4 regions of the Variovorax sp. GW821-FHT10B04 genome follow, and region 1 is predicted to be linked to each of the others. Evidence: predicted binding sites of a transcription regulator. Region 1 holds the regulator's gene; each other region holds the start of a gene.
The links. Region 1 encodes FNR, which switches genes on or off when oxygen is low (the NO sensors DNR and NnrR bind a similar motif). Its sites were predicted from a motif close to TTGATNNNNATCAA; they were not measured.
Positions count from the first base shown of each region.

Region 2: cydD (thiol reductant ABC exporter subunit CydD) is a predicted target of FNR. The motif match lies at 6,024-6,037, and genes of this name have one in related genera.
Region 3: AC07PZ_RS13005 (PHA/PHB synthase family protein) is a predicted target of FNR. The motif match lies at 3,446-3,459, and genes of this name have one in related genera.
Region 4: AC07PZ_RS17225 (oleate hydratase) is a predicted target of FNR. The motif match lies at 3,710-3,723, and genes of this name have one in related genera.

Region 1 covers NZ_JBWKNQ010000012.1:103,244-110,914, reverse strand. The annotation lists gene AC07PZ_RS25185 (DUF904 domain-containing protein) at 1-82, shown strand, start outside; gene AC07PZ_RS25180 (cell division protein ZapA) at 79-438, shown strand; gene AC07PZ_RS25175 (hypothetical protein) at 723-1,313, opposite strand; gene AC07PZ_RS25170 (DUF2975 domain-containing protein) at 1,400-1,981, shown strand; gene AC07PZ_RS25165 (helix-turn-helix domain-containing protein) at 1,994-2,245, shown strand; gene AC07PZ_RS25160 (sulfite exporter TauE/SafE family protein) at 2,249-2,983, opposite strand; gene hemN (oxygen-independent coproporphyrinogen III oxidase) at 2,992-4,428, opposite strand; gene fnr (fumarate/nitrate reduction transcriptional regulator Fnr) at 4,606-5,322, shown strand; gene AC07PZ_RS25145 (DUF2326 domain-containing protein) at 5,560-7,182, opposite strand; gene AC07PZ_RS25140 (ABC-three component system middle component 7) at 7,175-7,330, opposite strand; gene AC07PZ_RS25135 (ABC-three component system protein) at 7,383-7,671, opposite strand, start outside.
Region 2 covers NZ_JBWKNQ010000013.1:127,651-135,321, forward strand. The annotation lists gene cydB (cytochrome d ubiquinol oxidase subunit II) at 1-799, opposite strand, end outside; gene AC07PZ_RS26305 (cytochrome ubiquinol oxidase subunit I) at 816-2,429, opposite strand; gene AC07PZ_RS26310 (amino acid ABC transporter ATP-binding/permease protein) at 2,470-4,191, opposite strand; gene cydD (thiol reductant ABC exporter subunit CydD) at 4,188-5,924, opposite strand; gene AC07PZ_RS26320 (NAD(P)H-dependent flavin oxidoreductase) at 6,139-7,101, opposite strand; gene AC07PZ_RS26325 (acyl-CoA dehydrogenase) at 7,134-7,671, opposite strand, start outside.
Region 3 covers NZ_JBWKNQ010000004.1:403,160-410,830, reverse strand. The annotation lists gene AC07PZ_RS13025 (PAS domain S-box protein) at 1-890, opposite strand, end outside; gene AC07PZ_RS13020 (response regulator) at 890-1,633, opposite strand; gene adhP (alcohol dehydrogenase AdhP) at 1,727-2,761, opposite strand; gene AC07PZ_RS13010 (universal stress protein) at 2,784-3,320, opposite strand; gene AC07PZ_RS13005 (PHA/PHB synthase family protein) at 3,571-5,301, shown strand; gene AC07PZ_RS13000 (efflux transporter outer membrane subunit) at 5,301-6,758, shown strand; gene AC07PZ_RS12995 (HlyD family secretion protein) at 6,755-7,671, shown strand, end outside.
Region 4 covers NZ_JBWKNQ010000006.1:209,999-217,669, reverse strand. The annotation lists gene AC07PZ_RS17230 (phosphoketolase family protein) at 1-1,967, opposite strand, end outside; gene AC07PZ_RS17225 (oleate hydratase) at 2,066-3,655, opposite strand; gene atpD (F0F1 ATP synthase subunit beta) at 3,777-5,222, shown strand; gene AC07PZ_RS17215 (F0F1 ATP synthase subunit epsilon) at 5,219-5,641, shown strand; gene AC07PZ_RS17210 (AtpZ/AtpI family protein) at 5,638-5,922, shown strand; gene AC07PZ_RS17205 (N-ATPase subunit AtpR) at 5,919-6,251, shown strand; gene AC07PZ_RS17200 (F0F1 ATP synthase subunit A) at 6,248-6,961, shown strand; gene AC07PZ_RS17195 (F0F1 ATP synthase subunit C) at 6,958-7,203, shown strand; gene AC07PZ_RS17190 (F0F1 ATP synthase subunit delta) at 7,325-7,671, shown strand, end outside.

The sequences.
Region 1 (7,671 bases):
CCTCGGCGCGGCACGCAGCCGGGTCGACGCACTGCTCGAACGCCTGCCGGCCGAACCCACCCAGGACGCTGCCGCACCATGAAACAGATCGAGGTCCAGATCATGGATCAGAGCTATCTGCTCGGCTGCCCCGAAGGGGGCGAAGCGCAGTTGCGAGAAGCGGTGGAGCGCGTCGACGTGGCCATGTGCCGCATCCGCGACGCAGGCAAGGTCCGCGCACGCGACCGCATCGCGGTGCTCGCGTCGCTCAACCTGGCCTTCGACCTGGGCGTGCAGCTGGCCACCACGGCGGAGGCCGCAGCCGCTGCCGCAGCAACACCGCCCGAAGCGCCGCAAGCCATTGCGCCGCTGGCCGACACCACTGCGGACGAAGCTCGCGCGGCCGACCTGATCCGCCGTCTCGACCAAGCCCTTGCGGGCGATGGTCATTTGCTCTGACGATCCGCGCCGCCAGAGCGTTGGGCGCTTAGAATTGCCCTCGTCTGCAGTGCGCGTCGGGCTTAATATTTCCTTGTTCCAATGCTCTCCGGAGCCGGGCTTGGTACATCGCTTGGCGGGCGTGATCATCTCGCGTCAGATGAACCCGAAGCCTTGCTGCCCTCGCCCACCTGAACCCTGGTTCAGGATGCGGGTCCGGCGCACCACACTGCAGACACCTATTCCGGCATAGCCGATCGACGGCCCTCAGCACCAGCGGCTCGGGGCCGTTTCTGTTGGCGCTTTCACTTGCGCTCGCGGGCCGCCTTCAAGTCGTCGAGCGAGCCCGTCCAGAACTCGAAGAAGCCCGTCTTGGCGGAGGTTCGCAGCCAGCTCTGCCACAGCGTACGGCCCAGTTTCGATTCGCTCGGCGCGAGTCCGTCCTGCGTGACGGCGACGCTCAGCGAGCCGCCCGTCCTGCCTTGGCGATCGCTGCGGATCTGCTTGATCCTGGCCTGAAGAGAAGCAAATTCCTTCTGCGATTCGGGAGCGAAGTCGTAGACCAGCCAATGCCGTCCAGGGCCTGCGCGCGGCAGTTCCGGTGGCAGCGTTCCGACGGCCTTCAGCCGCATGGGTACCGCACGATGAATCGGCTCGAATGCGCCCGGCTCTTCAGGACGGACATCGACATCCAGCGTCGGCACGCCGCCCTTCGCCAGCACCAGCCGCTCATCGATCTCGACGGCCAGCATGATCTCCGCCGGATCGGCGACCAGCAATTCGGTTCGCAACGCCAAGAGGCGCGGAACGGACCCCAGGGGAACGCCGGAACAGCCCGCCAACAGCGCACAGATCCAGAGGCTCGAAGCCCCACGCAACAAAGACAACGGACGCATGCATCACTCCTTTGGGTGGTTTAAGATATCTGCCATTCAACAATAAATTATTGTTTTACAGATATTTTTAACGCCAAGGAGCTGAGTTGTCCACCCACACCGTTGTCCCCGCGGCATCCGCGGACATTCCTGCGCACCAACCTGAGCACTTCGGCAAGCTCTGCATGGCACTTGCGGCGATCTGCCTTGTCCTGGCGCTCGTCATGCCGGTGCTGGTGCCGCTCTACTGGGCCTGGGCGCCCACCGACAGCCTGCTGGCCCTCGCGAACCTCGGCATCGGCGACATCCGGAGCCCGCTGCATGACGGGCAACGCGCCATCGGCGCGCTGGTCAGCGCCGTGCCCGTCCTGCTCATGTCATGGACCTTGTGGCGGGCGCGCGAATGCCTGGCCGACCTGGCGCAGGGCCAGGCCTTCACGGCGCATGCCGCGCGCTGCATGCGCCGCCTGGCCGTGCTGATCGCCTGCACGGCCCTGGCCGCCTTCGCCGCGGTGCCCTTGCTGTCGGTCTCGCTGACCTGGGAGAACGCCGTGGGCGCGCGTGCGGTGGTCGTCGGAGGCGGCGTCGCACACGCCCTCGTGCTGCTGTGCGCGATGGTGCTGTGGCTGATGAGCGGCGTACTCCGGCAAGGCCAGTTGCTGGCCGAAGAAAATGCCGCGTTTCTCTAGCCGAGGCCCGCGATGACGATCGTCGTCCAGCTCGACGTGATGCTCGCGCGCCGCAAGGTCCGCTCGAAGGACCTGGCCGAGCACGTCGGCATCACCGAAGCCAACATGTCGCTGCTCAAGCAGGGCAAGGTCAAGGGCGTGCGCTTCGACACGCTCGAGAAGATCTGCAACTACCTCCAGTGCCAGCCTGGCGACCTGCTCGTGTACGAGGCCCCTTCCGAGCCGGGCGTCCAGCCGCGCTCAACACTCGGCGCCCCGCAGTGAAGTTCAGGCGCACCACAGCGCGACCTGCCGCCACACATCCATCCAGATCGCCTGCAGCGCAACGCCCGCCAGCAACGCACCGGCGATGCGCGTGCCCCAGGCCTGGCGCGCGACGTCGAGCCGCCAGCGCAGGCGCTGCCAGAGCCACGGCGCCGCCACCAGCGACACGGAGGTGCCCGCAGCGAACGCCGCCATGACGACGGCGCCCTGCCAGGGTCCATTGCCCAGCGAAGCCAGCATCAGTGCCGAATAGAGCAGACCGCAGGGCATCGCCAGCCAGAGCACGCCGGCGGCGAACACGCCGCGCAGCGAGCCGGCCAAAGGGCGCAGCCATTCGCCGACCCGACGACCGACCTGATGCGCCCACAAGGGCTGTCGCCCCATGATCGCCAGCACCGCGCCCCAGGCGAACACGAAGACGTGCAGCAGCACCCACAGCGGACGCAGTGCCGCCACATGCGCACTGGCGAACCCCAGGCCCTGCACCGTCGCCGCGGCCATGGCACCGCCGGCCGCATAGCCGAGCATCCGGCCTGCGTGCAGCGCCATGGTGGCCGCACCGTTCCCGGGAACGGCCATGGCCGCCGGCGACGCCAGCGTGGTCGCGATGCCGCCGCCGGGCAGACGCGCACGTGCGAGCCGCACTGCGCCCGCGCAGGCCGCGCCGCACATCGCGACGCAGTGCGGGCCGCCGGCCAGGCCCATCAGCAGTGCGGTGCCGGCCAGCGCGGTCTGCATCGCGCGCCCTAGATGATTCGCGAGAAGCGCGTGCGGTTGCGATCGGCCTGCAGGTAGCGGTCAAACACCATCGCGATGCCGCGCACGAAGAACCAGCCGGTGGCAGTGACCTGCACGCCGCGCGCATCCAGCACGACCAGGCCCGTCGCCTCCAGCGGTGCGAGTGCCGCCAGCTCGGCTTCGAAGTAGCGCCGGAAATCGATCAGGTGCGCGAGTTCGATCGACTCGAAGTCGACCCGGCCCTGGCACATCAGCGCCATGATCACCGAGCGCCGCAGCACGTCGTCGCGCGACAGCGCCAGGCCGCGCACCACCGGCAGGCGGCCCTGGCCGATCAGGTCGTAGTACTCCTCCAGCGTCTTCGCGTTCTGGCTGTAGGTCGCACCGACACGGCCGATCGCCGACACGCCGAGCGCCACCAGGTCGCAGTCCGGCTGCGTGCTGTAGCCCTGGAAGTTGCGGTGCAGCCGTCCTTGGCGCTTGGCGATCGCGAGCGGGTCGTCGGGCAGCGCGAAATGGTCCATGCCGATGTAGACATAGCCGGCCGCCGTGAGCGCCGCGATCGAGCGCGACAGCATCTCGATCTTCGTCGCCGCGTCGGGCAGCTCGTCGCCATGGATGCGCCGCTGCGGCTTGAAGCGCTCGGGCAGGTGCGCATAGGCATAGAGCGCGATGCGATCGGGGCGCAGCGTGCAGATCTGCGCCAGCGTCTGGTCGAAGGACGCGGCGTTCTGCCGCGGCAGGCCGTAGATCAGGTCGACGTTGAGCGAGCCGAAGCCGAGCCGGCGCGCGGCGGCGACCAGGTCGAACACCTGCTGCGCGGGCTGGATGCGGTGCACCGCCTTCTGCACGGCCGGGTCGAAGTCCTGCACACCGAAGCTGAGCCGGTTGAAGCCCAGCGACGCCAGTTCGGCGAGCCGCTTCTGGTCGATGGTGCGCGGGTCGACCTCGACCGCGTACTCGCCGCCCGGCACCAGCGTGAAGGCCGCGCGCAGCATGGCCATCAAGCGCCGCAGTGCAGCGTCGTCGAGAAAGGTCGGCGTGCCGCCGCCCAGGTGCAGCTGGCTGACGACGGCGCCTCGGCCAAGCTGTGCCACCTGCAGTGCGATCTCGCGCTCCAGGTGGTCGAGGTACTCGTCGGCGCGCTCGTGGTGCCGCGTCACGATCTTGTTGCAGGCGCAGAAATAGCAGAGCGATTCGCAGAACGGGATGTGGACGTACAACGACAGCGGCATCGCACCGCCGCGTGCGCCGGCCGCGCGCTGCCGCAGCGCCTGCCCGTAGTCGTCGGCGCCAAAGGCCTCGACGAAGCGGTCCGCCGTCGGATAGGACGTGTAGCGTGGCCCGGCCACATCGAAGCGGCGCAGGGTGTCGGGCGTCAGGACCGGCGTCGCGGTGATGGCGGTGGAAGCAGAAACGGCAGAAGTGCCAGAAGCGCCAGCCATGGGCGCAGCGGGATCGGCAAGGACGGAAATCGGCATGCAGGCACTGTGCCGCCAACGGCCGCCCTCTCCCTTGACGTGGATCAATCCGCCTGCGGGACCGCCTGCCGACAATCCGGCAAAAGGGACTCACACCGACCGCGCTGCCGAGACAGGCGGCCGGCCGACACCGCCTGCGCCATGACACCCGAAACCATCAAGATCGCCTGTTCCAACTGCAACCTTCGCGAGCTGTGCATGCCCGTCGGGCTGAACGCCTCGGAGCTCGAGCGCATCGACGAGATCGTCGCGACCCGGCGCAAGGTCAAGCGGCGCGAGGCGCTGTTCCACAACGGCGAACGCTTCACGTCGCTGTTCGCGATCCGCACGGGCGTCTTCAAGACCCGCGTGACGACCGAGGACGGCCGCGACCAGGTCACCGGCTTCCAGATGGCGGGCGAGATCATCGGGCTGGACGGCATCGTGAACGACCGCCACACCTGCGACGCCGTCGCGCTCGAAGACGCCGAAGTCTGCGTGATGCCGTTCGAGCGCATCGAGGAGCTGTCGCGCGAGGTGACGGCGCTGCAGCGCCACGTGCACCAGATCATGAGCCGCGAGATCGTGCGCGAGCATGGCGTGATGCTGCTGCTGGGCAGCATGCGTGCCGAGGAACGCTTGGCGGCCTTCCTGCTGAACCTGGTGCAGCGCCTGCATGCGCGCGGCTTCTCGGCGTCCGAACTCGTGCTGCGGATGACGCGCGAAGAGATCGGCAGTTATCTCGGGCTCAAGCTTGAGACGGTGAGCCGCACGCTGTCGAAGTTCGTCGAGGACGGGATTGCGGAGGTGCAGCAAAGACACGTGCGGATCGTGGATGCGGAGGCGCTGCGGCGTCTTGTGAATTCGCCGGCTTGTTGAGGGGGGTGGGCTGAGCGGGCTAATGCGCTGCTTTGCAGCGGTCGCTGACGATCGCTCTGCCGTGTGGGCTGTCAGCAATGTGCCCAAAGCCGAAATTGATCGGGTGGTAGCAGAAGGCTGTCTGGAGTCGCTGGCTTTTTGGCGAGCCAGCGGCCGCTGCTAAGTCAGTGCGACATGCTCACGTCAGCCGACGCGATGCTCGGCAAACGGAAGACCCAACCAGCGCCCGAAAAGCGACTACTTTCGAGTGCGCCAATCCTTGGTGTACAGCAGGTCGTCGTGAGCGAGTTTCAAGACTGTGAAGCGCTTTAACAGCTGCTCCACTTCCGGCCCAAACTTCTTCGCCTCATCGAACGACAGAAAAATCTGCTTCGACTGCATGGCTGCCAGGATGCGCAAAATGCGCGCCGTCGCTGGCACCTCGATGTTCTTGTAGATGACCGAGTCGTGAAGCGCCATCGGCAACTTGGTGAGCGACAGCATCGCCAGGTCAAACCCCACCAGGCCTGCGAAGGACTTGCCAGTGCCGGTGTCGTCTGGTGAGGTGAAGAGATAAGACCCAGCATTCCTAATGCGGAGTTCTGAGGCGACCCGCGACGGGCCGTAGACCACCTTGTTGAACGACCTGAGCTTGCCGTTCACTTGGCTTTCGATGGCCAAGAAGATTCCTGCATAGATGTCTTCTAGGCGATCGTTTGAGCCTTTGACAGCAGCGTCGATGTTGACCTTGCTCTCGAAGTGATAGTTTTCGGCGGCTGCCTTGTCGACGGCGCCTTTCAGTTCGAAAACGCGATTGAACACGTCGTCAGGCAGGCCCTTCGACTGCAGCGATGCCTGGATCGCAGCATCCACTTGAGCCAGCTCAGACGCTGCTGCGCGCTCTTCCTCGACAGTGGCAGCCAGCTCATCCTTCAATTCCTTCTTGACGATGCTGCCAATTTTCTGGTGGAAGGCCTCAACCTGTTCGAGGCGCTGCACGTCAACCGTCGGGAAGAAGTCGGCGACGAGCGCAATATTGGCCGCAAGGCGCGGTGTGATGCCCGAGATCTCCCGCTCAAGGCGGCGGACCTTGGTCTGAAGTTCGATGCGATGGCTACCAAGCTCAAGCTTGCGCTGCTGCTTCTTCTGCAAGTCTTGGTCGAACAGCGACTCATAGACATTGAGGGCGCCGCTGAACCCGTTCTTCAACTGCTCAATCTGAGCTTGGTTGGACTCGATTGACCGGGTGTTCTCTAGGTACTGGGGCTTGGTGATCTTCGGGATGATGCTCGCAGTCATGGAGTCGCTGATGAGCTTCTTGCGGTTCTTCAGACCGTCCAAAGTCTTGCGCTCTAGTGCCACATCAGGGCTGCGGCCAAATAGGTCAACCAGGCGGGTGATGGCCGCCGCGACTGGTTCCTTGTCTGCGCCCACGAACGGGTGGCTTGGGTTCAGCCCGCCTTTCTTCCAAATGCGCGAAAACGGATTCACGATGGACCGGAACGTGCCCTCCAGCTCGTCCAGCCCGTACAAGCGCTTCAGCAGCCTGTTGTACTCGTCGATTCCAAGCTCGCGCTGTGCCTCATACTCTTCATTGCACTCATGCACTAGGTCAGGGCTATCGGTCGCGCGTGAAAAGCACATCCGCTCGGAACCGAACTCGAACGAAAAGTCGTAGCGATGCGGCCCAAGCTCACGGATGGCCCCCGCATCGTCCTTCTCTGCGAAGGTCGAGCCTCCGAATACGAAGTCGATGACCATGAGAACCGTGGATTTGCCAATGGAGTTCTTGGCGTCATCGTCTCCAAGGATGACGTTCAAGCCAGGGCGGAATTTAATCGGTGAATGACTGAAGTGAACGCAGCGGATTTCTTTAAGCATAGCTAATCGAGCCTGTCTCTACTTCAATGGTCAGCATGCCGAGTACGAACAACACATCCAGCGCATGCAGGAACTCCGTCGCATCCTGAAAGACGCCGTGAGTTCGGCGGTAGACGTCCTGCACGGTCTCACCCTGCGATTTGCCCATCAAGACCTTCCGCATCTTGAACAGTGTCGACTCTTCAAGTCGTGTGAACTTGCTAGGGACCAACATCGAAGACCTCACAGTTCTGGACGAAGAAGGACGTCAGCACCTTTGCGGCTAGAAGTGGCCTGCCAGTTCGAGCGCTGATCCACTGCGCTACGAAGTTGAAGACCGCGTCCTTGTTGTCAGGGTTTTGCTGCTGCATCGCCAAGTAGTAGGTGTTGATCTGGCTCTGCAGCAAGCGCACGGCTACTTGGTCACTCTGCTCCAACATGCGGATCTGGTCCCGGATGCGAACATAGAAAGTGACGGCATTGGTCTTGATCTCATGCCTTTGCAGAGGG
Region 2 (7,671 bases), on a different contig from region 1:
GAGCCGCATAGTTCGCGAACCATGCGCCCGACTGCAGGGCCGCCGTCTTGAGCATCGGATTGGACGGACCATCCACGGGAATTGCGCCGGTGATCTGGTAGCCGTCGATCCAGCGCCACATCGCCCAGCCTGCGAATGCATACAGGACGATCGTCGCCAGCGCGGCCCAGCTGCCGTAGCGCCGAGCGCGGTCGGCCACGGCACCCAGCGTCTTCAGTTGCAGCCAGGCTGCGCCGTGCATCAGCAGCATCGCCACCGACACCAGGCCGCACAGCACCGAGAAGGGATTCAGCAGACCGAAGAACGATCCGTCGTAGAAGATGTGCATGTCCGGCGAAAAGCGGAACGGCACGCCGCGCAGCACGTTGCCGATCGCCACGCCGAAGATCAGCGCCGGCACGAAGCCGCCCAGCGACAGCACCAGGTCCCAGCGCAGGCGCCACGTCGCGTCGTCGTGCTTGCCGCGGAACTTGAAGGCCACCGGCCGCAGGATCAGTGCCACCAGGATCGCGAACATCGCCAGGTAGAAGCCCGAGAACGACACCGCGTAGAGCTGCGGCCAGGCCGCGAAGATCGCGCCGCCGCCGAGGATCAGCCAGACCTGGTTGCCCTCCCAGACCGGGCCGACGCTGTTGATGATCACGCGGCGCTCCAGCTCGTCGCGGCCCGCGATGCGCAGCAGCATGCCGACGCCGAGGTCGAAGCCGTCGGTCACCGCGAAGCCCACCAGCAGCACGCCAAGCAGCAGCCACCAGATCAGGCGCAGGATTTCGTAGGAAATGAGTTCGTGAAGGATCATGGTCGTTCTCCGGGGTTCATTCGGCCGCGGCCAGCGGTGCGCCAGGCAGGCTGCGCAGCTCGGGCGCAGCCTCGGCGCGGCAGACGGCCGGCGGCGGCACGGGATGGTCTTCAGGGCCCTTGCGGATCGCCTTCAGCATCAGCTTCGCCTCGATGACGATCAGCACCGTGTAGATCAGCACGAAGCCGGCGATCGTGATCAGCAGCGTGGTCGCGCCGAGGCTCGACACGGCAACGGCCGTCGGCAGCACACCTTCGATCACCCAGGGCTGGCGGCCGACCTCGGCCACGATCCAGCCGGCCTCGGCCGCGACCCACGGCAGCGGGATCGCCCACAGCGCCACCTTCAACAGCCACGGATGCGCATCGAGCTTGCGCCGCACCGACAGCACGAAGAAGGTGCCCGTCAGCAGGATGAAGAACATGCCCAGCGCGACCATGATCCGGAACGACCAGTAGAGCGGCGCCACCGCCGGGATCGTGTCCAGCGCGGCGCGCTCGATCAGCTCGGGCGTCGCCTGGCGCGGATCGTCGATGTAGCGCTTCAACAGCAAGGCATAGCCCAGCGCGTGGCCGTTGTTCTCGAAGGTCGCCTTCGCTTCGACCGGCACGGCCGCACTGCTGCCCGCCGCACGGATCGTCTGCAGCGCGTCGTAGGCCTGGATGCCTTCGCGGATGCGCTGTTCGGCCAGCTTGACCAGGTCTTCGATGCCGGGGATCTCGGTGTCCAGCGAACGCGTGCCGATCAGGCCCATCACGGCCGGGATGTGCACCGCGAAGTGCGTCTCGCGCGCGGCCTGGTCAGGGAAGCCGAAGGCGGTGAAGGCAGCCGGCGCGGGCTCGGTCTTCCACATCGCCTCGATCGAGGCGAGCTTCATCTTCTGGTGCTCGGTCGACAGGTAGCCGCTCTCGTCGCCGAGCACGACCACCGACAGCGTCGCGGCCAGGCCGAACGATGCGGCCACGGTCATCGAGCGCTTGGCCAGTTGCAGGTGCCGCCCGCGCAGCACGTAGTACGCCGACACGCCGAGCACGAAGATCGCCGCCACCGTGTAGCCGGCCGACACCGTGTGCACGAACTTGGCCTGCGCGACCGGGTTGGTCAGCACGGCGGCGAAGTCGGTCACTTCCATGCGCATGGTCTGTGGATTGAAGGCCGAGCCGACCGGGTTCTGCATCCAGCCGTTGGCGATCAGGATCCACAGCGCCGACAGGTTGGAGCCGATCGCAACCGCCCAGGTCGTCACCAGATGGCCGACCTTGCTGAGCTTGTCCCAGCCGAAGAAGAACAGGCCGACGAAGGTGGCTTCGAGAAAGAAGGCCATCAGCCCTTCGATGGCCAGCGGCGCGCCGAAGATGTCGCCGACGTAGTGGCTGTAGTAGCTCCAGTTCATGCCGAACTGGAACTCCATCACGATGCCGGTGGCGACGCCCATCGCGAAGTTGATGCCGAAGAGCACGCCCCAGAACTTCGTCATGTCGCGCCAGACGGTGCGGCCCGTCATGACGTAGACCGTCTCCATGATCGCGAGGATCACGGCCAGGCCGATCGTCAACGGGACGAAGAGGAAGTGGTAGAGCGCGGTGAGCGCGAACTGCAATCGCGAGAGTGCAACGATGTCGAGGTCCATGGGGGGACTTCCTTTCCTTGAGTGTTCTTGGGGCGGCGGCTCAGTCGGGCCGCAGCGTGTTCAGTGCGGCGTCGAAGGCCGGCGTGCCGCGCCGCAGGTCGGCGACGACGCGGCCCTGCTGCAGGCAGACCAGGCGATCGGCCAGCGCGGCCTCGCGGCGCAGGTGGGTGGCGATCAGCAACGTGCGGCCGGCGGTGTGGCTGTCGAGCCGCTGCAGCACGTCGGCGGCGATGGCGGCGTCGAGCGCTTCGGTCGGCTCGTCCAGCACCCACAGCGGCGTGTCGCGCAACAGCAGACGCGCCAGTGCGAGCCGGCGCGACTGGCCGCCCGACAGGCCCAGCCCACCTTCGCCGAGCGGCGTGTCGAGAGCCGCGCCGAGCGCGCGCACGTCCGATGCGAGACCCGCGTCCTCCAGCACGCGCCAGAGCCGTGCGTCGTCTGCTGTCGGGTCGGCCAGCCGCAGGTTGTCGCGCAGGCTGTCCTGGAACAGCTCGGTGCGCTGCGTGAGCAGGCTCAGCGGCGGCACGCTCGACCGGCCTGTGCGCGGCGCGAGTTCACCGGCGATCACGGCCAACAGCGTCGACTTGCCGGCACCGCTCGGGCCGACCAGCGCCACGCGCTCGCCGGATTCGACCAGCAGCGACACGCCGTGCAACGCCGGCGCACGGCTGCCCGGATGGGTCGCGACGACGTCGACGAGGCGCAGCACCGAAGCGTCGTTCGCGGCCACCGGCAACGATGGTGCGGCGTCTTCCGCCGCCAGACGGGGTGCGAGCCGGCGCGCGGCCAGCCAGGTGCGGCCCGCATCGAGCGCGCCGCGGCGCAGTGCGGCAAAGGGCTCGACGGCCGTGAGCGACACCAGCAGCGCGAGCGCAGCCGCCGGCGCACCGATCGCGCCTCGGCCCGCCAAGGCCGCGACCGCGAGCAGCACGGCGACCAGCGTCAGCGTGCCGGCGACGCCATAGGCCGCACCGGTGTCGGCCTCGAGACGGTTCAGTGCAAGGTCGGCGCGTGCGAGATGCCGGTCGGCCACGGCGAGCGCTTCGCGCTGGGCGTCGATCCGTCCGGCCATGACCAGCTCGGTCTGGCCCGACACGAGGTCGACCGCGCGGGCCCGCAGCGTCTCGATCGCCTGGCCGCGCTTCACCGCGGCCGGCGCGGCGCGCTGTGCCGCCATCAACGCGATGCCCCAGCCTGCGCCAACCAGCCACAGCGCCAGCAATGCGCCGGCCCAGGCATTCATGAACCCGAGCACCAGGCCGGCGAACAGCGCCGCACCCAGGGCGGCGCCAGCCGGCACCAGCATGCGCAGGTACAGCGATTCGAGCGCGTCGATGTCGGCCGTGAGCCGGAACAGCAGGCGAGCCGGCCGTGCCAGCAATTGGCGCGCCGCATCGGGCCGCGCCCAGCCGCGGAACAGGCGGGTGCGCAGGTCGGCCAGCGCAGCGAAGGTGGCGTCGTGCGTGACCAGCCGTTCGCCGTAGCGCGACAGCGTGCGGCCCATCGCCAGCAGCCGGATGCCGGCCGAAGGCATGAACACGTCGAAGCCGAGCGCCGTGGCGGCCTGCAGTCCGGCCAGCGCGGTCGCGGTGATGAACCAGCCCGACAGGCCGAGCAGCGCCATGCCCATGAGCACGGTCAGCGCCGCCATCGCCGCGCCGAGCGCCAGCCGGCGCGGTTGCGTGGCCAGGAAGGGCCGCAGCAGCGGTTGCAGATCGCGCCAGCGGCGCCGCGCGGCAGAAGATGAGCGAACGGTGTTCATGCGGCCTCCCTGGCGTCGCCGAGCGAGGCAGCGAGGCCGGTCGATCCGGCCGATGAGGTCGGTGCGGCATCCAGGCGGATCACGCGGTCCATGCGCGCCGCGAGCACCGGGTCATGGGTCGCCACGATCAGCGTCTTGCCGCGTGCGAGCGCGAGCAGCGCGTCGCTCACGCGTGCAGCGGTCTCCGCGTCGAGGTGGGCCGTCGGCTCGTCGACCAGCAGCAGGTCGGCATCGGCCTGCGCTGCGGCGCGCGCCAGCGCAAGCCGTACCGCCTCGCCGCCGGACAGGCCGGCCGCGCCCTCGCCCAGCGCGATGCCGGGCCTTGCCTGCGCCACGCCGTCGAGCGCCGCGAAGCGCACGGCTTGCTGCACGGCCGCGGCGTCGATGCCGGGCCGGCCGAGTGCGACGTTGGCCAGCACCGAGCCGGCAAAGACGTGCGGACGCTGGCCCATCCAGCCGATGCGCTGGCGCAGGCCGCGCACGCTGGCGTCGGTCAGCGGCGCGCCGCCGATCGCGATCTCGCCCTGCCCGGCTGCGCTCAGGCCGGCGATCAGGCTCAGCAGCGCGGTCTTGCCGCAGCCGCTCGGCCCCATCAGCGCGACATGCTCCCCGGCAGCGACGTCGAACTGCGCGCCATCGAACAGCGCAGGCTCGCCGGCATGCGCGAAGTGCAGCCCACGGATGCGGATCGCGGGCGGCGCTTCGGGCTGCTGCACGGCCACTGCGTCGGCCGCTGCATCGGCCGCTGCGCCAGGCAACGGTTCTCCGCCCTGCGCCAGGCTGGCGAGCGCTTCGAGTGCAGCCTCGCCCGACGCGCGGTCGTGCCACACGGCCGACAGCTCGCGCAGCGGCTCGAAGAAGGCCGGTGCGAGGAGCAGCACGAACAACCCCTCGCCCAGCGACAACCGATGGCCCCAGGCGCCGAACGGCAGCGTGCCCAGCAGATGGAAGCCCACGTAAGCGGCCACCATCGCCACGCCCAGCGCAGAGAACAGTTCCAGCACGGCGGACGACAGGAACGCGATGCGCAGCACGGCCATCGTGCGCCGGCGCAGCGACTGCGCCGCATCGCCGAGCCGCTCGGCCGTGGCGTCGACCGCGCCCAATGCGCGCAGCGTGGCCAGGCCGCGCAGCCGGTCGAGCAGGAAGGCGTTCATGCCCCCCATCTCGACCATCTGCGCTTCGCTCGCCGCCTTGGCGCGCCAGCCGACGATCGCCATGAACACCGGAATCAACGGTGCCGCGACCAGCAGCACCAGCGCCGCCACCCACGAGAACCAGGCCACCACCGGCAGGATGACCAGCGGCACCGCCATCGCGCGCCAGCGGGTCGGTGCGTAGCGCACGAGATAAGGCACGATGGCCTCGGCCTGTTCGGCGATCACGCTGGCGGCCTGGCCCGATGCGGGGCGGCCGCGGTCCAGCGGCGACCGCGCCGCGAGCGACGCGGCGGCCTGCGCACGCAGTGCCGACAGCCCTTCGCGGGCCTGCGCGAAGACCTTGCGCGTACCCCAGCGCTCAGCCGCTGCGCGCAGCAGGCCGAGCAGCAGCACACCCGCCGCCGGCCCGATGGCATCGGGCAGTCCGCCGCCCTGCCCCAGCCGTTGCACAGCCACGGCCAGCAGCGCAGCCTGCGGAATCCAGAGCAGCGCGGCCGCGCCCAGCACACGGCTGCCGACGCCCGGACGGGCCAGCGATCGCAGGGCGGCATTCGACGACGTGGAGGGCTTCATCTTTCATTCCCGAATTTTCAGTATTTACTGAATATTCGCAATGATAGGGAAAACCACGAGCCTTGACGATGGACAAAGTGTCCATCGCCTTCACTTCGATTGCGTCAAATCAAGGCACCACGAAAAAGGTCCACGGCACCGAACGGCATCGTGGACCTGGGGAGGCCTGGACTGGCGGGCAGCGCATGCCGCACCGCCAGATCGGCGTCTCGAATCAGAGCGCCAGCCGCTCGCGAGCCGCCTTGTATTCGCGCTTGAGCTTGTCGACGAAGGCCGCCGTCGTCGTCACCTCGGTGATCGCGCCGATGCCCTGGCCCGAGCCCCAGATGTCCTTCCACGCCTTGGCCTTGGCGCCATCGCCGGTACCGAAGTTCATCGTCTTCAGGTCGCCTTCGGGCAGGTTCGCCGGGTCCATGCCGGCGGCGACGATGCTCGGCGCCAGGTAGTTGCCGTGCACGCCGGTGAACAGGTTCGAGTAGACGATGTCGTCGGAATTGCCGTCGACGATCGCCTGCTTGTACGCCTGGCTGGCACGCGCCTCTTCGGTCGCGATGAAGGCGGTGCCGATGTACGCGAAGTCGGCGCCCATCGCCTGCGCCGCCAGCACGGCCGCGCCGCTGGCGATCGAGCCCGACAGCGCCACCGGGCCGTCGAACCACTGGCGGATTTCCTGGATCAGCGCGAACGGGCTCTTCACGCCGGCATGGCCGCCGGCGCCGGCCGCCACCGCGATCAGGCCGTCGGCGCCCTTCTCGATCGCCTTCTTCGCGAAGGTGTTGCTGATGATGTCGTGCAGCGTCACGCCGCCGTAGCTGTGCACGGCGTCGTTGACGTCGGTGCGCGCGCCCAGCGAGGTGATGACGATCGGCACCTTGTACTTCACGACCATCTCCATGTCGTGGTCGAGCCGGTCATTGCTCTTGTGCACGATCTGGTTGATGGCGAAGGGCGCAGCCGGCTTGTCCGGGTTGGCCTTGTTGTAGGCGGCCAGCTCCTCCGTGATCTCGGCGAGCCAGTCTTCGAGCTGCGCCGCAGGGCGCGCGTTGAGCGCCGGCATGGAGCCGACGACGCCGGCCTTGCACTGGGCGATCACCAGTTGCGGGTTGCTGATGATGAACAGCGGCGAGCCGATGATCGGCAGCGGCAGGTTCGCGAGCACGGGAGGAAGCTTGGACATGGATTTGCCTCGGGGAGTGTTGTTGTCGAGATTCAGAACGCGTCGAGCGCGAGTGCCGTGACGCTGTCGGCGCCGTCGACGATGCTGTCGCGGATGCCGGGCGCCTTGTTCAGGATGTGCTCGGCGTAGAAGCGTGCGGTCGCGACCTTGGCCAGCATGAAGTCGGTGTCGAAGCTGCGCGACGCCAGTTCCTGCGCCACGATCAGCGAGCGCGCGAGCTGCCAGCCCGCCACCAGATTGCCGGCCAGCATCAGGTAGGGCACGCTGCCCGCGAACACCGCGTTCGGCGATGCCTTGGTCTGGCCGGCGACGAAGTCGACGACGTCGAGGAAGGCTTCGCGCGCCGCCTTCAGCCGCTTGTGCACCGCAGCCGCGGCGGGGCTGTCGAGCTTCGCGAGTTCGGCTTCGGTCGTCTCGATCTGCGCGGCGATGGCCTTGGCGGTCTGGCCGCCGTCGCGCGCGGTCTTGCGGCCGACCAGGTCGTTGGCCTGGATCGCGGTCGTGCCTTCGTAGATCGTGAGGATCTTCGCGTCGCGGTAGTACTGCGCCGCGCCGGTTTCCTCGATGAAG
Region 3 (7,671 bases), on a different contig from region 1:
TCCAGGCGCTGCGAATGGCGCAATGCCTCTTCGCTCTTCTCGCGTTGCAGCAGCGTGGCCAGCATGCTCGACAGCGAATCGAGAAAGCGCTCCTCGTCGTCGCCGAAGCGCTCGGCGGCGCGGGCGCCGACGGTCAGCGTGCCGATGACCCGGCCGCGGTCGGAGATCGGCACGACGATGCCGCTCTCTTCGGCCAGGTCGCGGATCACCTTCGACCTGCCTTCGGCGACCACGCCGCGGGAGAGCCGCTCCATGTCGCCGGCGACCAGGTCGCCGATCGCCGTGCCCGGCGGCAGCCCGGTGCCGGCCGTGATGCGGAAGGCCAGTCCGTTCGGTTCCAGCATCAGGATGACGGCCGTGTCGACCTCGAGCGCATCGGTCACGATGGCCGGCACCTGCAGCAGCAGCGCATGGGAGTCGGACGCGTCGACCATCAGCCGGCCGAAATGGGCCAGGTGCTCGGCATAGCGCGCCCGCTTCAGCGCCGCCTGGACGCGCGGATAGCCGTCGATGCCGCGGATCGCGGCCACCACGTAGGGCAGGCCGTCCTTGTGCAGCGGGCTCAGCGCGATCTCGACCATCACTTCGCTGCCGTCGCGCCGCCTGGCCGTGAGGTCGAGTTGCCGGCCCATCGGGCGCGCGCGCGGCGCCTTGGCGTAGCCGTGGCGGTAGGTCGCATGGCGCGGGCGCACGGCGTCGGGCACCAGCTGTTCGACGTCGAGCCCGATCAGTTCGTCGCCGGTGTAGCCGAGCAGGTCGAGCGCGGCCGGGTTGGCCAGCACGATCAACCCTTGCTGGTCGACCAACAGCAGCGCGTCCGGGTAGGCCGCGAAGACCGACCGAAAGACCTTGCCGTCGTCGAAGCCCGGCCCGAGCGGGATGCGTTCCATCAGGCCGCCTCGACGCGCGGTGCGAACAGGTAGCCGGCGCCGCGGACCGACTTGATCAGCGCCTGGGCGTCCGTGCCGGCCTCGAGCTTGCGGCGCAGCCGGCCGACCTGCACGTCGATCGTCCGGTCGAACGGGCCGGCATCGCGGCCACGCGTGCGCTCGAGCAGGAAGTCGCGCGACAGCACCCGGCCGGGACATTCGGCCAGCACGCAGAGCAGGTCGAATTCGCCGGTGGTCAGCGCCACTTCATGGCCGTTCGCGTCGAGCAGCCGCCGCGCGCCGGTGTCGAGCAGCCAGCCTTCGAAACGCAGCCGCGTGGGTGCGACGGCGCCGGGCGGCTGCGATGGCGCCGGGCCGGTCGTGGCGGACGGCGGCGCGGTCCGGCGCAGCACCGCCTTCACGCGTGCCAGCAGTTCGCGCAATTCGAAAGGCTTGGTCACGTAGTCGTCGGCACCGACCTCCAGGCCGACCACCTTGTCGACCGCATCGCCGCGGCCGGTCACGATGATCAGCCCGCAATGCCAGTGCTCGCGCAGCTTGCGTGCGATCTCGAAGCCGTCCTCGCCAGGCAGCCCGAGGTCGAGCAGCACCAGCGCCGGCGCGTCGCGCGCCATCAGGTCCATGAGCGCGCGGCCCGAATGCAGCTGGCTGACCCGGAAACCATGCATCTGGAGGTAGTTGGCCAGCAGCAGCGTGATGTCTGCTTCGTCGTCCAGAACGGCGAGATGGGTAGGAGAAGTCACTGCGGCATGTTAGCCGCAGCTCGAGACGATTGTGACGATGAGTGGCCCGGAGTGGCCCGGAGCGGCCCGTCCCGGGCGTCCGGCACCTGCCGGCTACAGCGCGTCGTCGGTCATGCGCATCACGATGCGGCCTTCGATCGCGCCCTGGCGCATGCGGTCGAGCACGGCGTTGATGTTGTCGATGCGGTCTTCCGCATAGATCGTGTGCACCTTGCCTTCGCCGGCGAAGGCCAGCGCCTCCTGCAGGTCCTTGCGCGTGCCGACGATCGAGCCGCGCACGGTCTTGGCGTTGAGCACCACGTCGAAGATCGGCAGTGCGAAGTCGCCCGGCGGCAGGCCGACCAGCGACATCGTGCCGCGCTTGTGCAGCATGCCCAGCGCCTGCGCGAACGCCGGACGCGACACGGCGGTCACCAGCACGCCGTGCGCGCCGCGCAGGCTGCGCTGCACTTCCAGCACCGGGTCCTGTCGCGCCGCGTTGATCACCATCTCGGCGCCGAGCCGGGTGGCGAGCGCGAGCTTGGTGTCGTCGATGTCCACGGCGATCACATGGAAGCCCATGGCCCGCGCGTACTGCACGGCCAGGTGGCCGAGCCCGCCGATGCCCGATATGGCGACCCAGTCGCCGGGCTTGCAGTCGAGCACCTTCAGGCCCTTGTAGACCGTCACGCCCGCGCACAGCACCGGCGCGATCTCCGAGAAGCCGACGTTGTCCGGCAACTGGCCGACGTAGCCGGGGTCGGCCAGCACGTATTCGGCGTAGCCGCCGTTCACGGTGTAGCCGGTCATCTGCTGGCCGTCGCACAGCGTCTCCCAGCCGGTGATGCAGTGCTCGCAATGGCCGCAGGCGGTGTGCAGCCAGGGCACGCCGACGCGGTCGCCTTCCTTCACGAGCCGAACGCCCGCACCGACCGCTGCGACGTAGCCCACGCCCTCATGGCCCGGGATGAAGGGCAGGCTGGGCTTGACCGGCCAGTCGCCGTCGGCGGCATGCAGGTCGGTGTGGCACACGCCCGAGGCGATCACCTTGACCAGGACCTGCCCGGGCTGAACCTCGGGGACCGGAACCTCCTCGATCTGCAGCGGTTGGCCGAAGGTATGGACGACGGCGGCTTTCATGGTCTGCATGGCGTGCTCCTGGTGTCGAGGGTCATTCGATCGACAGCGCGCCGGTGGGCAGGCTCACGCGCAGCGGTGCGGCGGCTTCGTCGACGGCGGCGCTCGCTGCGGCCTTGGCCGCTTCCGGCGCGCGCACCAGCAGCACCGGCACCGTGGCGTAGCGCAGCACGTTCTCGGCGCTGCTGCCCAGCACCAGCCGGCCGACGCCGCGCCGGCCGTGCGTGCCCAGCACGATCAGATCGGCGGGCCAGTCGATGGCCTCGGCCGTGATCACTTCATGCACCGAGCCCTCGAAGTTGTCGTGCTGCACGGTGTCGACCGCGATGCCGGCCGCCGTCACTTCGGCCAGCGCGTCGGCCAGGACGCGCGCGCCATCCTTCTGCAGGTCTTCCATCCAGTTGCCGGCATAGCCGACGTAGCCGTTCATCGCGAGCGCGAAGGACAGTTCGTCGACCACGTGGAGCAGGCGGATCCGGCCGCCGGTCAGCGCCGCGAGGCGGATGGCCTCCTGCAGGCCGCGATTCGATGTCGTGCTGCCGTCGACCGGCACAAGAATTCGCTGGTACATGTGCATTCCTTGATGTGAGGGATGCGGCCAGTATGTGAAGGCCGACCGGGCCGTGGCCTTGACGTGCGTCAAGCCGTTGGCCGATGCCGTTGCCGGTGCGCCGAGCGGCGCCGATGCCGAATGGGTTGATCTGCATCAAGCGCCTGGCGGGTGGCGCTTCTTACATTGCTTCGGCACCCGCGAGCGACGCTCCACCGTGCGGCCCTGTCCGCCCGCAGGTCGCCTCCGCAACCCTGACCTCCACGCCGCCATGCCGACTGCTTCGACGACTCCCTCCCTGCCCGGTGCCGCGGAACGCATCGACCCGCCGTTGCACGCGGCGATGGCGCAAGCGACGTCCGCGCTCTCCGGCGCTTCTGCCTTTCTCGCCGCGGCCGACTGGGCGCTGCATCTGGCCGCATCGCCCGGCAAGATGCTGGACCTCGCCGCTCTCGCCACGGATGACGCGCTTCAGTGGGCTGCGGCCGGCGTCGGTGCGGCGGCGGGCGCCTCGGCGCATTCGGCCGATCCGCGCTTCGCGGCGCCGGAATGGTCGCTGTGGCCCTTCAACCTCATGCAGCAGGCGTTCACATCGAGCGAGCGTTGGTGGGACGCGGCTGCGCACGGCGTCTGGGGCGTCGAGAAGCATCACGCGGAGCTGGTCTCGTTCGGCGCTCGCCAGTGGCTCGACATGCTGTCGCCGGTCAACCAGTTCGCGACCAATCCGGTGGTGCTGTCGCGCACCGCCGCGCAGGGCGGCGCCAACCTCGCGCGCGGCATGCGCAACGCGCTGGAAGACCTGCAGCAGGCGGCGGCCGGCGCCGCGCCGCCGGGAACGCAGGCCTTCGTCCCCGGGAAGGACGTGGCGCTCACGCCCGGCAAGGTGGTGCTGCGCAATCGCCTGATCGAGCTGATCCAGTACGAGCCGACCACGGACAAGGTGCATCCCGAGCCCGTGCTGATCGTGCCGGCCTGGATCATGAAGTACTACATCCTCGACCTGTCGCCGCAGAACTCGCTGATCGGCTACCTGGTGGCGCAGGGCCACACCGTGTTCTGCATCTCGTGGAAGAACCCGGACGAGGGCGACCGCGACCTGGGCATGGACGACTACCTCCAGCTCGGCGTCTTCGCCGCCCTCGCGGCAGTGAACGCGATCGTCCCGAAGCGCCAGGTGCATGCCGCGGGCTATTGCCTGGGCGGCACGCTCCTGGCCATCGCAGCGGCCGCCATGGCGCGCGACGGCGACACGCGGCTCGCATCGATGACGCTGCTCGCCGCGCAGACCGACTTCACCGAACCCGGCGAGCTGGGGCTGTTCATCGACGAGGCCCAGGTCAGCGTGCTCGAGGCCGAGATGGCACGCGCCGGCTATCTGAGCGGCGCACAGATGGCCGGCGCCTTCGCCATGCTTCGGCCCGACGAGCTGATCTGGTCGCGCGTCGTCCATGCGTACCTGCTCGGCGAACGGGCACCGATGAACGACCTCATGGCATGGAACGCCGACGCGACGCGCATGCCGGCGCGGATGCATTCGCAGTACCTGCGCAGGCTGTTCCTGGGCAACGACCTCGCCGAAGGCCGCTATCTCGTGGACGGCCGTCCGATCGCGCTGAGCGACATCGTGCTGCCGGTCTTCATGGTCGGCACCGTCACCGACCATGTCGCGCCTTGGCATTCGGTCTACAAGCTGCATCACGAGCTGGTGTCGGACATCCGCTTCGTGTTGACCAGCGGCGGCCACAACGCGGGCATCGTGAGCGAGCCTGGCCATCCCCATCGCTCCTACCAGGTGGACGACCGGCCGGCCGGCGGAGCCGCCGTCGCGCCGGACGCATGGCGGGCCGCGGCGCCGACGGTCGAGGGCTCCTGGTGGCCGGCCTGGCATGCCTGGCTGCAGGCGCGTTCCGCCGCGTTGGCGCGGCCACCGTCCATGGGCGCTGCCGGCAAGGGCTTCCCCGTTCTGGGCGCGGCGCCGGGGTGCTACGTGCTGGAGAAATGATGCGCGCCTCGACATCCGGTGCGGCCATCGGATCGGCATCGGCGCTCGTGCTGGCGCTTGCCATGGCGGGCTGCGCCAGCATGGCGCCGGCCTACGTGGCACCGGCGCTGCCGGTGCCCGCCGCATACGGCGCCACCGACGAGGCGGCGCCCGATGGTGCCGGCTCGGCCGCATCGACCGCCTGGCGCGACTATTTCGCCGATCCGCAACTGCAGGCGCTGATCGCGCTCGCGCTCGACCACAACCGCGACCTGCGCCTGATGGTCCTGCATGCCGACGAGGCGCGTGCGGCCTATGGCATCCAGCGCGCCGACCTGCTGCCCACCATCGGCCTCAGCGCGAGCGGCGCGCGCTCACGCGTCCCTGGCGACCTCAACGTTACCGGGCACACCGTGGTCGGCGGCGACTACGAGGTCGGCGTCGGCCTGTCGTCCTGGGAGCTGGACTTCTGGGGCCGCGTCCGCAGCCTCAAGGACGCGGCACTGGAGAACTACCTCGCCTCGGAAGAAGCGCGGAGGGCCGCCACGGTGCAGCTGGTCGCACAGGTGGCCGACGCCTACCTCGCGTTGCGCGAGCTGGACGAGCGCCTCGCCATCGCGCAGCAGACGGTGGCCAGCCGGCAGGAATCGTTCCGGATCTTCCGGCGCCGCGAGCAGGTCGGCGCAACGTCGCGCCTCGACCTGCTGCAGGTCGAAACGCTGCTGACGCAGGCGCGCTCGCTGCAGGTGCAGTTGATGCAGGCCCGCGCCGCGCAGGCGCATGCGCTGGCCTTGCTGGTCGGCACCGATGCGGGCCTGCCCGTGCTGCCGCCACCGTTGCGCGACGACGCGGCCGTGATGCCCGAACTGCGCGCCGGCCTGCCTTCCGACCTGTTGAGCGCCCGCCCCGACATCGTCGCGGCCGAGCACCAGTTGAAGGCCGCACACGCCAGCATCGGCGCCGCGCGTGCCGCCTTCTTTCCACGCGTGATGCTGACCGGCAGCCTGGGCAGCGCGAGCGCAGAGCTCGACGGCCTGTTCGCCGGCGGTAGCCGCGCCTGGACCTTCGTGCCCAGCGTGTCGCTGCCGCTGTTCGATGCGGGCCGCAATCGTGCGGCACTCGATCTGGCGGAAATCCGCCGCGAGCTCGCGGTGGCCAGCTACGAGAAGGCCGTGCAGACCGCTTTCCGCGAAGTGGCCGATGCGTTGTCGGCCCGGCAGCGGCTGGCCGAACAGGTGCGCGTCCAGCAGGAGGCCCGTGCTGCCCAGGCCGAGCGCGCACGGCTGGCCAAGCTGCGCTACGACAACGGCGCGGCCGCGTTCCTCGAGGTGCTCGACGCGCAACGCGACCTGCTGTCGGCCGAGCAGCAACTGGTGCAGACGCGCCGGGCATTGCTTTCCGCCCGCGTCGGCCTGTACGCCGCACTCGGCGGCGGCACGCAGGCCCTGTCTTCCACCGAATCCACGCGGACCCCATGAGCCTCTCCATCAAGAAAATCCTCGTCCCCGCCGTGATCGCGGCGGCCGTCGTCGGCGCCGGCTACCTGGCGTGGGCGCGCTTCAAGCCGACCGGCCCGGGCGAGGGCTTCGCCAGCGGCAATGGCCGCATCGAGGCGACCGAGATCGACGTCGCCACCCGGCTCGGCGGGCGCGTGCAGGAGATCCTGGTGAACGAGGGCGATTTCGTGCAGGCCGGGCAGGTGCTTGCGCGCATGCAGGTCGACATGCTGCAGGCCCAGCGCGACGAGGCCAGCGCCCACCGCGAGCAGGCGCGCAACGCCGTCACCACGGCGCGCGCCCAGGTCGCCGTGCGCGAGAGCGACCGGGCGGCGGCGCAGGCGGTGGTGGCCCAGCGCGAAAGCGAACTCGATGCCGCGCGGCGGCGGCTGGCCCGTTCGCAGACGCTGTCGGCCGAGGGCGCGGCATCGGTGCAGGAGCTGGACGACGACAGCGCACGCGTGCGCAGCGTGCAGGCCGCGCTCGACGCCGCACGCGCACAGGTCACGGCCGCCCAGGCCGGCGTCGACGCGGCGCGCGCGCAGGTCACCGGTGCGGAGTCGTCGCTCACGGCGGGCGTGGCCACGGTCGCGCGCGTCGATGCCGACCTGGGCGACACCCAGCTCAAGGCGCCGCGCGACGGCCGCGTGCAATACCGCATCGCTCAGCCGGGCGAGGTGCTGGGGGCCGGCGGCAAGGTGCTCAACCTGGTCGACCTGGCCGATGTCTACATGACCTTCTTCCTGCCCGAGACGGCCGTCGGCAAGGTCGCGCTGGGCAGCGAGGTGCGCGTGATCCTCGACGCCGCGCCGGCCTACGTGATCCCGGCGCGCGTGTCCTTCGTCGCCAGCACCGCGCAGTTCACGCCGAAGACGGTGGAGACCGCGAGCGAGCG
Region 4 (7,671 bases), on a different contig from region 1:
CGGACCTTCATCTCGGGCACATGCTGGCGCAGGAAGTCGACCGCGGCCATCGTTTCGAGCGTAGGCACGTCGCCGGCACAGGCCATGACCACGTCGGGCTTCACGCCCTCGTCGTTGCCGGCCCAGCGCCAGATGCCCAGGCCGCTCTCGCAATGCCGCGCGGCGGCATCGATGTCGAGCCACTGCACCTCGGGCGCCTTGCCAGAGACGATGACGTTCACGTAGTTCCGGCTGCGCAGGCAGTGATCGACCACCGACAGCAGCGTGTTCGCGTCCGGCGGCAGGTACACGCGCACCACCTCGGCCTTCTTGTTGACGACATGGTCGATGAAGCCCGGGTCCTGGTGGCTGAAGCCGTTGTGGTCCTGCTGCCAGACGTGGCTGGTCAGCAGGTAGTTCAACGACGCGATGGGGCGCCGCCACGGCAGCTTGCGCGTCACCTTCAGCCACTTCGCATGCTGGTTGAACATCGAGTCGATGATGTGGATGAAGGCCTCGTAGCACGAGAAGAAGCCGTGCCGCCCGGTCAGCAGGTAGCCTTCGAGCCAGCCCTGGCACAGATGCTCGCTGAGCACTTCCATCACCCGGCCATCGGCGCCCACGTGGTCGTCGCCCGGCTCGATCTCGGCGGTGGAGGTGCGGGTGGTCACGTCGAACAACGCGCCCAGCCGGTTCGACACCGTCTCGTCCGGCCCGAAGACGCGGAAGTTCTGCGCCGGCTCGTTCAGGCGCATCACGTCGCGCAGGAACGAGCCCGTCACGCGGGTCGCCTCGGCCAGCGTTCTGCCCGGTGCGGCGACCGCGACGGCATAGTCGCGGTAGTCGGGCAACCGCAGGTCCTTCAGCAGCAGGCCGCCGTTGGCATGCGGATTGGCGCTCATGCGGCGCGCGGGCTCCGGCGCCTGTGCGGCGATGTCGGCACGCAGGCGTCCGTCCGCATCGAAGAGCTCCTCCGGCCGGTAGCTGCGCATCCACGATTCGAGCAGCGCGATGTGCGCCGGGTTGTCGGCAAAGCCGGTCAGCGGCACCTGGTGCGCGCGGAAGGTGCCTTCGACCTGCACGCCATCGACCACGCCGGGGCCGGTCCAGCCCTTGGGCGAGCGCAGCACGATCATCGGCCAGCGGTGCCGCTTGCCGAAGCCGTCCAGCCGCGCTTCGAGCTGGATCGCATGGATCACGTCGAAGGCGCTGTCGAGCGCCGCCGCCATCGCCTGATGCATCGCGCCGGGCTCATGGCCCGAGACGAAATGCGGCTCGTAGCCGTTGCCGCGCAGCAGTTGCGTCAGCTGCTCGTCGCCGATGCGCGCGAGCACCGTCGGCCCGGCGATCTTGTAGCCGTTGAGATGCAGGATCGGCAGCACCGCGCCATCGCGCGCCGGGTTCAGGAACTTGTTCGAATGCCAGCTCGCCGCCAGCGCACCGGTCTCGGCCTCGCCGTCGCCGATCACGCAGCAGGCGACCAGGTCGGGGTTGTCGAACACCGCACCGTGCGCATGCAGCAGCGAATAGCCGAGTTCGCCGCCTTCATGGATCGAACCCGGCGTCTCGGGCGACACATGGCTCGGAATGCCGCCGGGAAACGAGAACTGCTTGAACAGCTTCTGGATGCCTTCGGCATCCTGCGGCACGTTCGGATAGACCTCGCTGTAGGTGCCCTCGAGCCAGGTGTTCGCCACCACGCCAGGGCCGCCATGGCCCGGGCCGGCGATGAAGATCGCATCGACACCGCGCGCCTTGATGACGCGGTTCATGTGGGCATAGATGAAGTTCAGGCCGGGCGTGGTTCCCCAGTGCCCCAGCAGCCGCGGCTTGATGTGCGCAAGCGCCAGCGGCTCCCGCAGCAGCGGGTTGTCCATCAGGTAGACCTGGCCGACGGACAGGTAGTTGGCCGCGCGCCACCAGGCGTCGAGCAGCGTGAATTCGGCGGGGATTCCGGGCTGGGCGGGCGCGGCGATCGAAGCGGGCATGGTCAGACTCCAGTGAAGGCTTCCAGTGTGGAAGCCGGCCCCGCCGGACGCTTGACGCGGATCAAGGAAAAGGACGATGCCCTCCGCAGCCGTCCCGCTCAGCCGATGTCGTGCAACGCGCGGAAGGCCTTGTAGAGATTGCGCGGGTCGAACTGGCCCTTGAACACCGCGGGCGGCTGCCGGTCGATGCCGAGCAGTCCATAGACCGCCGTCATCGCCGAGCGGATCGAATACTCCACCGTGAACACCACGTCGTCCGGCTGCTCGCAGAACTGCCCGATGACCGCGAAGTTGAGGTGGCCTTCCGGGTGCACCGCCGGCCGGTCGCCTCGCGTGCGGCGCAGGAACTGGCTGGTGATGAAGGGCATGAGGCACGGCAGGCAGATCGATTGCGCCAGGATGACGTCGGTGCGATCGCCCGCGCCCAGGTGCCCGAGCAGCTCCGTCATCAGCTCGCGGCCGGTGCATTCGGCCATCGGCTTCGCCACGAAGTTGCCGGGCTTGTCCATCGCAAGGCCGTAGCCCCAGAAGACCTGCACGTCCGCCGGCTGGCCGATGAAGTGCGGCTGGTGCGGCAGCACGATCGACATGAGCCAGTTCGAATCGGTGAAGGTGATGAGCCCGCCTTCACCCGGCACGTTGCCCGTGAAGTCGCGCACCAGCGTGAACAGCGCCGGGTCGCCCAGCGTCGTGGTGAAGGACACCCACTTCGACTCGTCGACATGCTCGGTGAAGGCCTGCGGCCGACCGAGTTCGGGGCGGCCGGCGGCGATCGTCTCCCACAGCGTCCAGGCACCGCCCTCGCGCTTGTCGTTGAGCGTCGGCGCCGCGTCCATGCCGCCGATCGACGCGCCCTCGGTCATCGAGCCGAGCGTCGCGATCACGACGTCCTGCGGGGCGACCTCGATGCGTGCGCCCTGCCCTGCCTTCTGCACGTCGATGGCCGTGACCGCGGTCCTGTCGCCCCGCGGCATGAACACCACGTCGGTCACGCGCGTGCCGAGTTCGAAGACCACGCCGCGCTCGTCCAGCCACTTGCGCAGCGGCAGCACCAGCGAGTCGTACTGGTTGTAGACCGTGCGCATGATCCCGCGCAGCTCGTTGAAGCCGGCCACCATGTGGGTGAAGCGCAGCAGGTAGCGCTTGAGCTCGACTGCGCTGTGCCATGGCTGGAACGCGAAGGTCGTGCACCACATGAACCAGAAGTTGGTGCGGAAGAAGGCATCGTCGAAGTGATCCGAGATGCGGCTGTCGCCGAACAGCGCTTCGGGCTCGATCGCCAGCTTCTCGATGGTGAGGATGTGCTTCTCGCTCAGGCCGAATTCGGGCGCGTCGATCTTGTGGCCCGCGCGCACCAGCCGCGACTTCGAGCCGGTCTTGATGATCTCGTTCCACTCGAAGATCTCCTGCGTGACCGTCTGCTTGCCGTCGAGCGTCGGCACCGACGAGAACAGGTCGTAGGTGCACAGGTACTTGCTCTCGATCATCCGGCCGCCGCGCACCATGTAGCCGTTGCGCGCGTCGCCCGCGCCGTCGAGGCTGCCGCCCAATCGGTCGAGCTCTTCGTAGATGGTGATGTTGCGGCCGAGCAGGTCGCCGTCACGGATGAGGATGGCGGCGGCGGCCAGCGAGGCAATGCCTCCGCCGATGAGATGGGCCTTGACGGCGCTGAGGTCGGGTTTGGACATCGGCCCATTCTGCGACCCCGCATCGGCGCCGCGCCATCGCTCCCGGCCCGTGGGTTGACGCAGATCAAGCCTGCGCCATCGGGCCGCCCGATGATCGACCGATGCATCCAGGACACCTCTCGTGACAGCGCTCCCCGGCAGCGTCGTGGCCGTGCGCGGCGCGGTGGTCGACGTGCGCTTCGAGGGCGCGTCGCTGCCGCCGATCCACACCGCCATCGAGGTGCTGTGGGACCGGCCCGAGGCGCTGCTGCTCGAGGTGCACGGCCATCTCGACACCACCACCGTGCGCACGATCGCGCTGCAGGCCACGGCCGGGCTGGCCCGCCACACGGCGGTGCGCGCCACCGGCGAGTCGATCGCGATCCCGGTCGGCGACGCGGTGCTGGGCCGGCTGCTCGACGTGGTCGGCAACGTGCGCGACCGCGGCGCGGCATTGCCGGCCGACACGCCGCGCCGCGGCATCCATGGGCTGCCGCCGGCGCTGGACCAGGGCACGTCGAGCACCGAGGTGTTCGAAACCGGCATCAAGGTGATCGACCTGCTGACGCCGCTGGCGCAGGGCGGCAAGGCGGCGATGTTCGGCGGCGCCGGGGTCGGCAAGACCGTGCTGGTGATGGAGCTCATCCACGCCATGGTCGAGAAGTATCAGGGCATCTCGGTCTTCGCCGGGGTCGGCGAACGCTCGCGCGAAGGCCACGAACTGCTCAACGACATGCGCGGCTCGGGCGTGCTGCCGCGCACGGTGCTGGTCTACGGCCAGATGAACGAGCCGCCGGGTGCGCGCTGGCGCGTACCCCTCACGGCGCTGACCATCGCGGAGCACTTCCGCGACGGCAAGCACCAGAACGTGCTGCTGCTGATGGACAACGTGTTCCGCTTCGTGCAGGCCGGCAGCGAGGTGTCGAGCCTGCTCGGCCGCCTGCCGTCGCGGGTCGGCTACCAGCCCACGCTGGCCACCGAGGTCGCCGCGCTGCAGGAACGCATCGCCTCGGTCGCGGGCGCATCGGTCACCGCGATCCAGGCGGTCTACGTGCCGGCCGACGACTTCACCGATCCGGCGGTGACCACCCTCTCGAGCCACATGGACAGCATCGTGATGCTGTCGCGCGAAGCGGCGGCGCAGGGCTTCTATCCGGCCATCGATCCGCTCGCGTCGTCGTCGGTGCTGCTCGATCCGCTGGTTGTCGGCGAGGCGCACTACCGGCTGGCGGAGCGGGCCCGCGAGGCGCTCGCCCGCTTCAAGGACCTGCAGGACATCATCTCGCTGCTCGGCGTCGAGGAGCTGGGCGCCGACGACCGGCTGACGGTGCAGCGCGCACGGCGGCTGCAGCGCTTTCTGACCCAGCCCTTCACCGTGACCGAGGCCTTCACGGGCACACCGGGGCGCAGCGTCGCCCTGGCCGACACGCTGGCCGGCGTGCGCGGCATCCTGGACGGCGAAGCCGACGGCTGGGCCGAGAGCTCGCTCTACATGGTCGGCACGCTGGACGAGGCGCGGCAAAAGGAAGCCGCGGCCCGTGCGACGGCGGCCGGCGCCGGCGCGACCGCTGCGGCGGCAACACCATGAGGCTGCGCATCACGACACCGCTGAGCGTCGTGGTCGACGACGACCGGGTGCGCTCGCTGCGCGCCGAAGACGCCAGCGGGAGCTTCGGTGTGATGCCGGGCCATGCCGACTTCCTCACCAGCCTGGCCGTGTCGGTGGTGCGCTGGGTGGCGGCCGACGGCAAGCCACGCTATTGCGCCGTTCGCCGTGGCGTGCTCACGGTGCTGGGCGGCCAGTCCATAGCCATCGCCACGCGCGAAGCCGTCTGCGGCGACGACCTCGCCACACTGGACCAGGACGTGCTGCAGCGCTTTCGTACCGACATCGACGCCCAGCGCATCGAACATGTCGAAAGCGCCCGCCTGCAGCTGAATGCGGTGCGCCAGCTGATGCGGCACCTGCGTCCGCACGGGCCGGTCGGCACCGGGAACTTCCAATGACGCAGCAGCCCGACGAGGACGACCCGCTGCTGCGCGAGACCCGGTTGCGCAGCGAACGCCATCGCGCGTCGGTGGCCGAGGGCGAGCCTTCGGTCGCGCGCCGGCTGGCGCAGATCGGCGTGCTCGGCTGGATGATCGTGACGCCCGCGATGCTCGGACTGTTCCTCGGCCGCTGGCTCGACGGCAGGTTCGGCTCGGGCATCTTCTGCACCGCGCCGCTGCTGCTGGCCGGTCTCGGCATCGGCTGCTGGTCGGGCTGGAAATGGATGAAATCCGCATGATGCTGCCCGTCTTCCCCGCCGACTCCGCATGGGCGATCGGCCTGCTGCTGGCCGCATACCTGGCGGGCGGCATGGCGCTCGGCGCGCTGTACTTTCGATTGCTCTGGTGGAACGCAAGGCGCTTCGGCGGCGGGTCGCACGTGGCCACGTCGATCGCATGGATGGTCGGGCGCTTCGCGCTGCTGGCCGCCGTGCTGGTGGGCGTGAGCTTCGAAGGCGCGATGCCGCTGCTGATGACGGCGCTGGGCATCTTCATCGCACGCTTCTTCGTGATGCGCCAGGTACGCGACGAACACACCGCGACGAGCGAGCCGGAGCGCACCCCATGAAGTCCCCGCTCGACAGCGTCGCGCTGTTCCACGTCGGCCCGGTGCCCATTGGTGCCAGCGTGGTCGTCACCTGGGTGCTCATGGCGGTGCTGGTCGCCGGCGCGGTCCTGCTGCGGCGCCGGCTGAAACTGCAGCCCTCGGCCACGCAGGCCGCCTGCGAAATGCTCGTCGAGGTGCTCGACAGCCAGATCCGCGACACGATGCGGGTCGAGCCCGGGCCCTACCGCGCCTTCATCGGCACGCTGTTCGTCTACATCTTCCTGGCCAACTGGTCGTCGCTGGTACCGGGCGTCGAACCGCCGACCGCGCACCTCGAAACCGATGCCGCGCTGGCCCTGCTGGTCTTCCTCGCGATCATCGGGTTCGGCGTGCGGGCGGTCGGACTGCGCGGCTACCTCCGGACCTTCGCATCGCCGAGCCCGGTGATGATTCCGCTGAACTTCATCGAGAGCCTCACGCGCGCCTTCTCGCTGCTGGTGCGCCTGTTCGGCAACGTGATGAGCGGCGTGTTCGTGATCGGCATCGTCGGCTCGCTGGCCGGCCTGCTGGTGCCGATTCCGCTGATGGCGCTCGACCTGCTGACCGGCGCCGTGCAGGCCTACATCTTCGCGGTGCTGGCGATGGTCTTCATCGCCAGCGCCGTCAGCGACGAAGCCACGGCAGCGCCCCCCTCCACACCTTCACCTTCCACCCCAAGGACTCCTCCATGAACTGGCTGGCATTCATCAGCATCGTCTCGGCCGCGCTCGCGGTCTCGTTCGGGGCCATCGGCCCGGCCCTGGCGGAAGGCCGCGCCGTGGCCGCCGCGATGGACGCCATCGCGCGCCAGCCCGAGGCGGCGAACACCATCTCGCGCACGCTGTTCGTCGGGCTCGCGATGATCGAGACCATGGCGATCTATTGCCTGGTGATCGCGCTGCTGCTGCTGTTCGCGAACCCGCTGCTGAAATGAAGCCCCCACGCTCATCGCTTCGCGTATCGCTGCCCCCCGAGGGGGGCGCCAGTGCCTTCGGGCGGCCGGGCGGCTCTGACATGAAGCCCCCGCGCTCATCGCTTCACGTGGTGCCAGTGACATGACCATCGACTGGTGGACCCTCGCCTTCCAGGCGGTCAACGTGCTGGTGCTGGTCTGGCTGCTCGGGCACTTCTTCTGGAAACCCGTGGCGGCCATGATCGCCCAGCGCAATGCGGTGGCGCAGCAGACGCTGGCCGACGCCGATGCCCAGCGCGCCCAGGCTGCGGCCGCGCTCGCCGAGATCGAACGCACGCGGGCCGGCTTTGCGCAGGAGCGCGAGGCGATCCTGGCAGAGGCGCACACCGCGGCCGATCGTGCCCGCGCCGCCGCAATGGAAGCCGCGACGAAGGCGGCAGCCACGGTCGCGGCGGACGCGCTGGCGGCCATCGACAAGCAGAAGGCAGC